2 regions of the Paenibacillus sp. FSL H3-0469 genome follow, and region 1 is predicted to be linked to the other one. Evidence: a T-box and tRNA genes for the amino acid it is inferred to sense, from the RefSeq annotation. Region 1 holds a T-box; the other holds one or more tRNA genes.
What was found. A T-box is a leader RNA that pairs with one kind of tRNA and senses whether it is charged. The one in region 1 lies ahead of NSS83_RS15065 (glutamine--tRNA ligase/YqeY domain fusion protein), so its partner is inferred to be a tRNA-Gln.

Region 1 (4,775 bases):
TCGCCCCGGGCTCAATCTCTACCAGGGCTGCGGCGATATTCCGGGAGATGGGAAAATTGCTGGAGTCGACAATCCGCACACTGCCTCCCGGTGTCTTGAGCGGCGGCTGAGCCATCAGCCGGTGCTTGAAGCTCAGCGGAATCTCCCCGTAAGGCGATTCGATCCGCTGGCTTGCAATCGGGCCTGGCACCTGATCCTGATAGATATACACCTGCTCCTTGGGAAGATAGGCGAATGCAGATTCAGGTACACCGAAGTTCGCGGACAGGACTTCGCGCGGCGTATGGGCGAACCAGTCGGAGATGGACAGGGTGTTCAAATCCGAGAAGCCTCCATCGTCGAACACAAGCAGGAATTCACATCCCTCAGCCAGACCCTGAATGGAATGCGGGATGCCTGGAGGGAAATACCACAGATCGCCGGGACCGACATCGGCAATGAAGTTGCGGCCATTCTGGTCTACAGCTGTAATCCTTGCGCTGCCCAGCAGCATGTAGGACCATTCCGCCTGCTGATGCCAGTGCAGCTCACGTACACCGCCCGGCGTCAGACTCATATTTACGCCCGCAAGTGTAGTGGCCACCGGCAGCTCCCTGACCGTCACTTCACGGGACCAGCCGCCATGATTCAGCTGCATATGGGCGTCGGAGAACGAGAATTTCAGATTCGGGATCAGCCCGTTGTCCGTGACCGGAGGAACGAACATATCGGGATTCTCCCGGTCGCGCATGATGTCACGTGGACCCAGGTCGATATTGCCTGCACCGTCACTGCGTATGGGCTGGGGAATGACGGGCTGGCCTGGAGAACGGGGATGATCAGGATTCATCACATAGGCTCCTTTCTGGAACGCACAGCATTTCAAGAAAATATATGCGCAAATGTGATAATATTTGACTACCGGACAAAGATCCGTACGATAATCAGAGAGCAGGGTTAGAACCAATGACATTAAGTGGACAAGAACGCTACCGCTTCAGCGAAGCGCCTATATGGGAATTGCAGCGCACCTATTATGAACAGCTGGGCCTCCAGGCTTGGGCCAATGACCAGGTTCCGCAGTATATTACAAGCAATCCGATGATTGGAACGGCGTATGCGGAGATCATCTTCGGTTTTCTTCAGGACCGTGCACAGAAGGGATTCACTACAGAGCCGGTAGTGGTGCTGGAACTGGGTGCAGGAGTGGGGCGTCTGGCGTTCCATGTGCTCCAGCAGCTGTGTGAGCTAATCCAGTATGCGGGCGTGCTGCTGCCGCCGTTCCGTTACGTGATGAGCGATCTGCCGTGGAAGAACATTGAGGGCTGGCAGCAGCATGAGGGTCTGAAGCCTTTTGTAGAGCAGGGAATGCTTGACTTTGCCCGCTTCGATGCGGTCCGGGATACGGAACTCTCCTTAACGCAGAGCGGATTGGTGATTAAGCCCGGGGAGCTGGGGCAGCCGCTGATGGTGATCGCCAACTACTTCTTCGACAGTATCCCGCAGGAGCTGCTCTATGTGGATGAAGGCAAGATCTATGAATGCGAGGTCTCGCTGAAATATCCTGAGCAGTCCGCTACGATGGGGCCATCCGAGGTGCTTCGTGATCTGGTGCCGGAATACCATTACAAGCGCGCAGCGGGCTATGAAGACAGCTCGTATCCGTATCATGAAGTGATTTCCTTCTATCTGGACAAGCTGGAGGATTCACATGTGCTGTTCCCGGAGGCAGCTTTGTCCTGCATGGAGCGTCTGGGTGCACTGTCCCGGGGAAGCTTCCTGCTGCTCACTGCCGATAAGGGCGATCACCGGCTGGAGAACTGGGAGTTTATCGAGCCGCCGAAGCTGATGCACCACGGCAGCATCTCGCTTACGGCGAATTATCATGCGCTGGTGCATTATTTTGAGCGGAAGGGCGCACATTCCCAGTTCACACAGCATCATTATAAAAATCTCAATGTGGGCTGCATCCTGATGCTGGAGGAGCCGATGCTGCATCCGCATACCCGGCTGGCCTACCGGCGGTTTGTCGAGCGGTTCGGGCCGGATGATTTCTTCAGCCTGAAGGTATGGATCGACAAGAATTACGACACCATCGGCATGCAGCAGATTCTGGCCTTCTGGCGGCTGGGGGGATATGACGCGGAGCTGTTCATTCAGAGCGCCGAGCGCATCTCAGCGCTGCTGCCGGATGCCAGCGACGAGGAGCTGCTGGACCTTCAGCGGGGGATCGACCGGATGTGGAGGGGCTTCTACCCGATGCCGCAAAAGTATGATCTGGCGCTGGACTGCGGCCTGCTGCTGTTCGAGATGGAGCAGTACGGGGAATCCCGCCGTTTCCTGGAGCATTCGCTGGCGACAAGTAGGGAGGAGCCGATAATTACCGTGCTGTACTGCCTGGCAATCTGCAGCTATGAGCAGGAGGATGATGAAGCGGCGCTGGATTATACGCGCAGGTCCCTGCTGATCGAGCCGGAGCATGAGGAAGCGCTGGAGCTGCTGGCTGCATTGAGCCTGGACCCGGCAGACGCTTAGGCTGCTGCTCCCGGCAGCCCGGCGTAAGTACTTTACACCCGGCGTGAGATTTGATATTCTGTATCCAATAATTTAAACGCGATGACGAGAAGAGTACATTCAGGTTCTTCCCTCACAGAGAGCTCCGGCTGGTGTGAAGGAGCAGGGAGGACTGAATGGAAACAAGCCTCTGAGCGGCTTACCGGAACCAGGCAGCAGCCGGGGATGGTACGACAGGAGCTCCTGTTATAGAGCTAGAGTATAAGCCCTGCCGGACGGCAGCGCCGTACTTGATGAGATTAATATGGTGACATATTAATAAACCTGGGGTGGTACCGCGAGAATTTCGTCCCCAAGACCATACGTCTTGGAGGTGAGGTTCTTTTTTGTTGTCCGGGAAGGCAGTATACCACCCATTTACAGGAGGAGATCGAATGACTGACGATATTGTTAATACGAATGAACCGGCTCTGCCGGAGAATTATATGGATAAGCTGATTAGAGAGGATGTGGAGGCCGGAGTCTTCAGCCGGGAGATTTGCACCCGGTTTCCGCCGGAGCCCAACGGCTATCTGCATATCGGGAGTGCTTTTGCCATCCACACGAATATGGGGATCGCCCGTAAGTATGGCGGACGCTTCCATCTGCGCTTCGATGACACGAACCCGCTCAAGGAGGATATGGAATATGTGGAGGCGATCATCCGTGACCTTGAATGGCTCGGCTGCAGTCCGGGGGAACATATCTACTACGGCTCCGATTATTCGGAGGAAATCTACCGCAGGGCAGAGATGCTCATTCTGAAGGGCAAGGCCTATGTCTGTGATCTGACGGCAGCAGAGATAACGGCTTACCGGGGGACATTAACCGGGCCGGGGACAGATAGTCCTTACCGCAGCCGCACGCCGGAAGAGAACCTGCGGTTGTTCCGGGCGATGCGCAAGGGGGAATACCCGAGCGGGGCCAAAGTGCTGCGGGCGCGGATTGACATGGCTTCGCCGAACATGAATCTGCGTGATCCGGTGCTGTACCGGATTATTCATGCAGAGCATTACCGTACAGGCAGTGCCTGGTGTATCTATCCCATGTATGATTTCGCTCATCCGATTCAGGATGCGCTGGAAGGGGTGACGCATTCACTGTGCTCAATCGAGTTCAAGGATCACCGGCCGCTGTATGAGTGGGTGCTGCGGGAGCTGGAAATCCCGGAAGCCCCGAGGCAAAAAGAATTCGGCCGGGTGAACCTGACGGGAGTGGTCACCAGCAAGCGGTATCTCCGGGAGCTGGTTGCCGGGAACTATGTAGACGGCTGGGATGATCCGCGGCTGCCTACGCTCAGCGGGCTGCGCAGACGGGGATTCACGCCGGAGAGCATCAGGGATTTCGTCCGGGAGATCGGGATGGTCCGGAATACGGCCATGGTGGATTTCTCGCTGCTGGAGCATTGCCTGAGACAGGACCTTAAGGCCAGGGTGCCGGCTGTTATGGCTGTGCTTGACCCGCTGAAGGTCGTGCTTACCAATTACGCAGCCGGGGCCTCCGAGCTGCTTCCGATCCCTAACAATCCTGAGAATACCGGGATGGGTTCAAGAGAGGTGCCGTTCTCCGGCACGCTCTATATCGAGCGGGCCGATTTCATGGAGGTGCCTGTGAAGGGCTTCCGCAGATTGGTTCCAGGCGGCGAGGTGCGGCTTAAGGGCGGTTATATTATCCGCTGCCATGAGGTCATTAAGGATGCGCAGACAGGAGCCGTCCTCGAACTGCGGTGCAGCTACGACCCGGAGACCAAAAGCGGCGGTGCACTCAGCGGCCGGAAGGTGAAGGGAACCGTGCAATGGGTCTCCGCTGCTCATGCGCTGAAGAGTGACGTATACCTGTATGAGCAACTGCTGACGGATAACAACGGGCCGAAGGAGGAAGGCGAGAGCTGGGAGGAATACATCAATCCGGGTTCCGTAACTCTGCTTAAGGATTGCCTGCTGGAGCCGCTTGCGGGTAACCCTCAGCCCGGGGATACCTACCAGTTCCTGCGTCACGGCTATTTCTGCATCGACAGCAGGCATAGCACAGCTCAGAAGCTGGTGTTCAACCGAATCGTCCCGCTTAAGGACACCTGGAAGGGCAACGCAACACCATCAGCTGAAGCGTAATAAATACAAGACCTTTCTCACACATTCTGCGAACGCTGTACAGACTGGCTGCGCCAAGGCAATTTATTAAAAGCTTAAAGAGTTACACAATCAGCGATGCCCCTGTTATAGGAGCATCGCTGATTTGCGTGA
Region 2 (4,775 bases), 2.0 Mb from region 1:
TGATCCGCCGAAAGCCCAAGGTTTCCTGAGGAAGGCTCGTCCGCTCAGGGTAAGTCGGGACCTAAGGCGAGGCCGAAAGGCGTAGTCGAAGGACAACAGTTTGAAATTACTGTACCACCGTAATCCGCTATGAGCGATGGGGTGACGCAGGAGGGTAGTGACGCGGACTGATGGATGTCCGTCTAAGCAGTGAGGCTGGTGTGTAGGCAAATCCGCACACCGTAAGGCTGGGCTGTGATGGGGAGCGAAAATTACAGTAGCGAAGGTCATGATCTCACACTGCCAAGAAAAGCCTCTAGTCAGGAGAAGGTGCCCGTACCGCAAACCGACACAGGTAGGCGAGAAGAGAATTCTAAGGCGCGCGGAAGAACTCTCGTTAAGGAACTCGGCAAAATGACCCCGTAACTTCGGGAGAAGGGGTGCCTCGGTAGGGTGAATAGCCCGAGGGGGCCGCAGTGAAAAGGCCCAAGCGACTGTTTAGCAAAAACACAGGTCTGTGCGAAGCCGTAAGGCGAAGTATACGGGCTGACGCCTGCCCGGTGCTGGAAGGTTAAGGGGAGCGGTTAGGAGCAATCCGAAGCTGTGAACCGAAGCCCCAGTAAACGGCGGCCGTAACTATAACGGTCCTAAGGTAGCGAAATTCCTTGTCAGGTAAATTCTGACCCGCACGAATGGCGTAACGACTTGGGCGCTGTCTCAACGAGAGATCCGGTGAAATTTTAATACCTGTGAAGATGCAGGTTACCCGCGACAAGACGGAAAGACCCCATGGAGCTTTACTGCAGCTTGATATTGAATTTGGGTACGATCTGTACAGGATAGGTGGGAGCCGTGGAGGCAGGAGCGCAAGCTTCTGCGGAGGCGCCGTTGGGATACCACCCTGATCGTATCTAGGTTCTAACCTAGTGCCCTTATCGGGTACGGGGACCGTGTCAGGCGGGCAGTTTGACTGGGGCGGTCGCCTCCTAAAGAGTAACGGAGGCGTTCAAAGGTTCCCTCAGAATGGTTGGAAATCATTCGCAGAGTGCAAAGGCATAAGGGAGCTTGACTGCGAGACCTACAAGTCGAGCAGGGACGAAAGTCGGACTTAGTGATCCGGTGGTACCGCATGGAAGGGCCATCGCTCAACGGATAAAAGCTACCCTGGGGATAACAGGCTTATCTCCCCCAAGAGTCCACATCGACGGGGAGGTTTGGCACCTCGATGTCGGCTCATCGCATCCTGGGGCTGAAGTAGGTCCCAAGGGTTGGGCTGTTCGCCCATTAAAGCGGTACGCGAGCTGGGTTCAGAACGTCGTGAGACAGTTCGGTCCCTATCTGTCGTGGGCGCAGGAAATTTGAGAGGAGCTGTCCTTAGTACGAGAGGACCGGGATGGACGTACCGCTGGTGCATCAGTTGTTCCGCCAGGAGCATGGCTGAGTAGCTACGTACGGACGGGATAAGCGCTGAAAGCATCTAAGCGTGAAGCCCCCCTCAAGATGAGATTTCCCAGTATGTAAGACCCCTTGAAGACGACGAGGTAGATAGGTTGGAGGTGGAAGTGCAGCAATGCATGGAGCTGACCAATACTAATCGGTCGAGGGCTTATCCAAAATTTCTATCACGCAGATTCGTTTCGGATTCAGTTTTCAGGAATCAAATTCCTGAAGCATTTACGCTGTAAATGCCCGTTTGGTGGCGATAGCGGAGGGGTTCCACACGTACCCATCCCGAACACGACCGTTAAGCCCTCCAGCGCCGATGGTACTTGGACCGAAGGGTCCTGGGAGAGTAGGACGCCGCCAAGCGGACCATCCACACACACTGTGGTATTTTTTTTGCCCTAATTGGTTACATATTCCCTGATAGCTCAGTTGGTAGAGCACTCGACTGTTAATCGAGTTGTCACAGGTTCGAGTCCTGTTCGGGGAGCCATATGGAGAGGTGTCCGAGTTTGGCCGAAGGAGCACGATTGGAAATCGTGTAGGCGCCACAAGCGTCTCGAGGGTTCGAATCCCTCTCTCTCCGTAGCGTTACCTCCCTGCAAAGGGATGAGAACCCTCCGTGGTTCGTTGGAGCATAAGCTTCGTTAGCACTACATCGCAATCTCGTAACGAAGTGAAGAGTATCCCTCTCTCCGTAGCAATACTTTTCATACAGCATGGCTCGTTGGTCAAGGGGTTAAGACACCTCCCTTTCACGGAGGTAACATGGGTTCGAATCCCATACGAGTCACCACTATTTTCTTTGAATGATGGGATGAGAATTCCCTGGGTTCGTTGAAGCTTAGGCATCGTAAGGAATACTTCGCAATCTCGTAACGGAGTGAAGAGTATCCCATACGAGTCATATATGGAGGCTTAGCTCAGCTGGGAGAGCATCTGCCTTACAAGCAGAGGGTCGGGGGTTCGAACCCCTCAGCCTCCACCATCTATCTTAACCGAATAGATTTTGTACAATGACGCGGGGTGGAGCAGCCCGGTAGCTCGTCGGGCTCATAACCCGAAGGCCGCAGGTTCAAATCCTGCCCCCGCAATTGTTCCCCACAAAGTGAAGATGTGCTCTATAGCATATTCCGAATACTTTCCGGGGGGCCCCAAACGCTAAATCTGGAACCGTGGTGTAGTTGGCCTAACATGCCTGCCTGTCACGCAGGAGATCGCGGGTTCGAATCCCGTCGGTTCCGCCATTTTAAATGGTATTAAGACTTAAGGGATTGAGCATCCTATATCTCGAAGTATAGAGTATCCATCCGATTCCGTAGTACTTTGCTAATTATAATATTGGGGATTAGCCAAGCGGTAAGGCAACGGACTTTGACTCCGTCATTCATAGGTTCGATTCCTATATCCCCAGCCATCTTTTTCGGATTGTTTCTCTTATGAGAGCCATTAGCTCAGTTGGTAGAGCACCTGACTTTTAATCAGGGTGTCGAAGGTTCGAGTCCTTCATGGCTCACCATTTTCTTGTAACGTGTGCGCGTGTGGCGGAATGGCAGACGCACCAGACTTAGGATCTGGCGTTTCACGACGTGGGGGTTCAAGTCCCTTCACGCGCACCATGTTTTTGCGGACGTGGCTCAGCGGTAGAGCATCGCCTTGCCAAGGCGAGGGTCGCGGGTTCGATTCCCGTCGTCCGCTCCATATAGATTTTGCGCCCTTAGCTCAGCTGGATAGAGCGTTTGACTACGAATCAAAAGGCCGGGAGTTCGAATCTCTCAGGGCGCGCCATTTTTATTAACGGGATGTAGCTCAGCTTGGTAGAGCACCTGGTTTGGGACCAGGGGGTCGCATGTTCAAATCGTGTCATCCCGATATTTCATTTCACCTATGCGGGTGTAGTTCAATGGTAGAACTTCAGCCTTCCAAGCTGATAGCGTGGGTTCGATTCCCATCACCCGCTTATATTTGTATCATCTGTGTCCGTCAGCCCTATGGGGAAGACGGACTTTTTTGTTGTATTAGGAAACTATAGTTTCCTGCTGCTGTGGAAAAGGTGTGTGTAAATTTGTAGATGAGAGTTCTTGGAAGGATTCGTAGAATGACTTCGATGCTGAATGTGACTGAAGGCTAAAGGTATGCTTAAACTGAATACAATGGGCAGGCATAGCAGCATACGGACCAAATGTATGTGGAAAACAGCATACATTGTGTTCGCGCAAAGGTAATTTTATTCATCCGTTAGGATGATTTTGTCTTGTCCTTTATTTAGGAAATGTGTGCGGAAATCCGAATACAATTGATGCTGCTCCAATGAGAAATGGGCTCTACGCTCCGCAGGCCGTAACATTTAGAGAAATCCTGCAAGAAGTGCAGGAATACTGCTCAATAGAAGCGCCGGATTCAGAAATCCTGCATGAAATACAACATTGCCAGCGCTAATTTGTACTAAACACCGGAATTCCTGCAAATGATTCAACAATGTACCGTAGCCCGTAACATTTCTAGAGAAATCCTGTAAGATGTGCAACAATTCGGCTCCGATCAAGCGGGCGGTGAGAGAGAACGCTTAGAATTGACAAGAGGCAGGGACAGGAGTGCCACCATGAAAGGAAAAATACTTCAGAACGCGTGTGACCAACCGAATACATTCGCTGCTGAAGAGTTATATGGAGGCGGATGTGTGCGACCAACCGAATACATTCGCTGCTGAGGAGCTATATGGGACGGATGCTATACGAAAAACCGATCACAATAGAATTCAGAGGTATCAATGTGCCAGAGCGCTAAGGGCTGTAGCTGTTAAGCGGCCGCCAGAAGGCAGAGAGATGGTGAGAAGGCAGGTTGATGGAGAAAAGTGTGCTCCCTGTAAGCGTGGTATAGAGGTACCAATATCGTTTACCCGCTGGGGGATTTTGTTGTAAGGGCCGGGATTGCAATAGTATTGAAGGGCGTTATGTTTCTATAGAACTGATATAGTATAACTATTGGACTATTGGATCATAGGCAACACTTACTTGGAAGCTGAGGAGCATTTGTTATGACAGAAAAAGTAATACGGATTTTCAGAATCATTAACGCCATTCAGTCGAACCCGGGGATTACCGCAGCAGACTTGGCCTTTAGGTGCGAGGTGAATATTAGAACGATCTACAGGGATCTTGAGGTGATCAGCCACTTTGCACCGGTTACGAATGAAGGAAGAGGTACGGGCTACCGGTTCATGGGGAAATTCTTTTTGTATCCGCTGGATTTCTCGGAGCAGGAGTCGCTGGCGTTCTCTTTGCTGCCTTCGGTGCTGAACCAGGATAGAATTCCACCGGGGTTTCATTCTGCGTATGACAAGGTGATGGGTA

Region 2: it has a tRNA-Gln gene. The T-box ahead of NSS83_RS15065 (glutamine--tRNA ligase/YqeY domain fusion protein) is inferred to sense a tRNA for this amino acid. The anticodon was not compared.

The regions. Positions count from the first base shown of each region.
Region 1 is NZ_CP150302.1:3,491,835-3,496,609, reverse strand. Features, by position in the region: gene NSS83_RS15075 (oxalate decarboxylase family bicupin) at 1-829, opposite strand, end outside; gene NSS83_RS15070 (tetratricopeptide repeat protein) at 946-2,514, shown strand; T-box leader at 2,587-2,850, shown strand; gene NSS83_RS15065 (glutamine--tRNA ligase/YqeY domain fusion protein) at 2,928-4,643, shown strand.
Region 2 is NZ_CP150302.1:5,494,982-5,499,756, forward strand. Features, by position in the region: rRNA gene NSS83_RS24150 (23S ribosomal RNA) at 1-1,593, shown strand, start outside; rRNA gene rrf (5S ribosomal RNA) at 1,672-1,788, shown strand; tRNA gene NSS83_RS24160 (tRNA-Asn) at 1,840-1,915, shown strand; tRNA gene NSS83_RS24165 (tRNA-Ser) at 1,919-2,008, shown strand; tRNA gene NSS83_RS24170 (tRNA-Glu) at 2,144-2,218, shown strand; tRNA gene NSS83_RS24175 (tRNA-Val) at 2,335-2,410, shown strand; tRNA gene NSS83_RS24180 (tRNA-Met) at 2,443-2,516, shown strand; tRNA gene NSS83_RS24185 (tRNA-Asp) at 2,592-2,669, shown strand; tRNA gene NSS83_RS24190 (tRNA-Gln) at 2,765-2,839, shown strand; tRNA gene NSS83_RS24195 (tRNA-Lys) at 2,866-2,941, shown strand; tRNA gene NSS83_RS24200 (tRNA-Leu) at 2,958-3,041, shown strand; tRNA gene NSS83_RS24205 (tRNA-Gly) at 3,049-3,123, shown strand; tRNA gene NSS83_RS24210 (tRNA-Arg) at 3,134-3,210, shown strand; tRNA gene NSS83_RS24215 (tRNA-Pro) at 3,221-3,294, shown strand; tRNA gene NSS83_RS24220 (tRNA-Gly) at 3,312-3,382, shown strand; gene NSS83_RS24225 (WYL domain-containing protein) at 4,460-4,775, shown strand, end outside.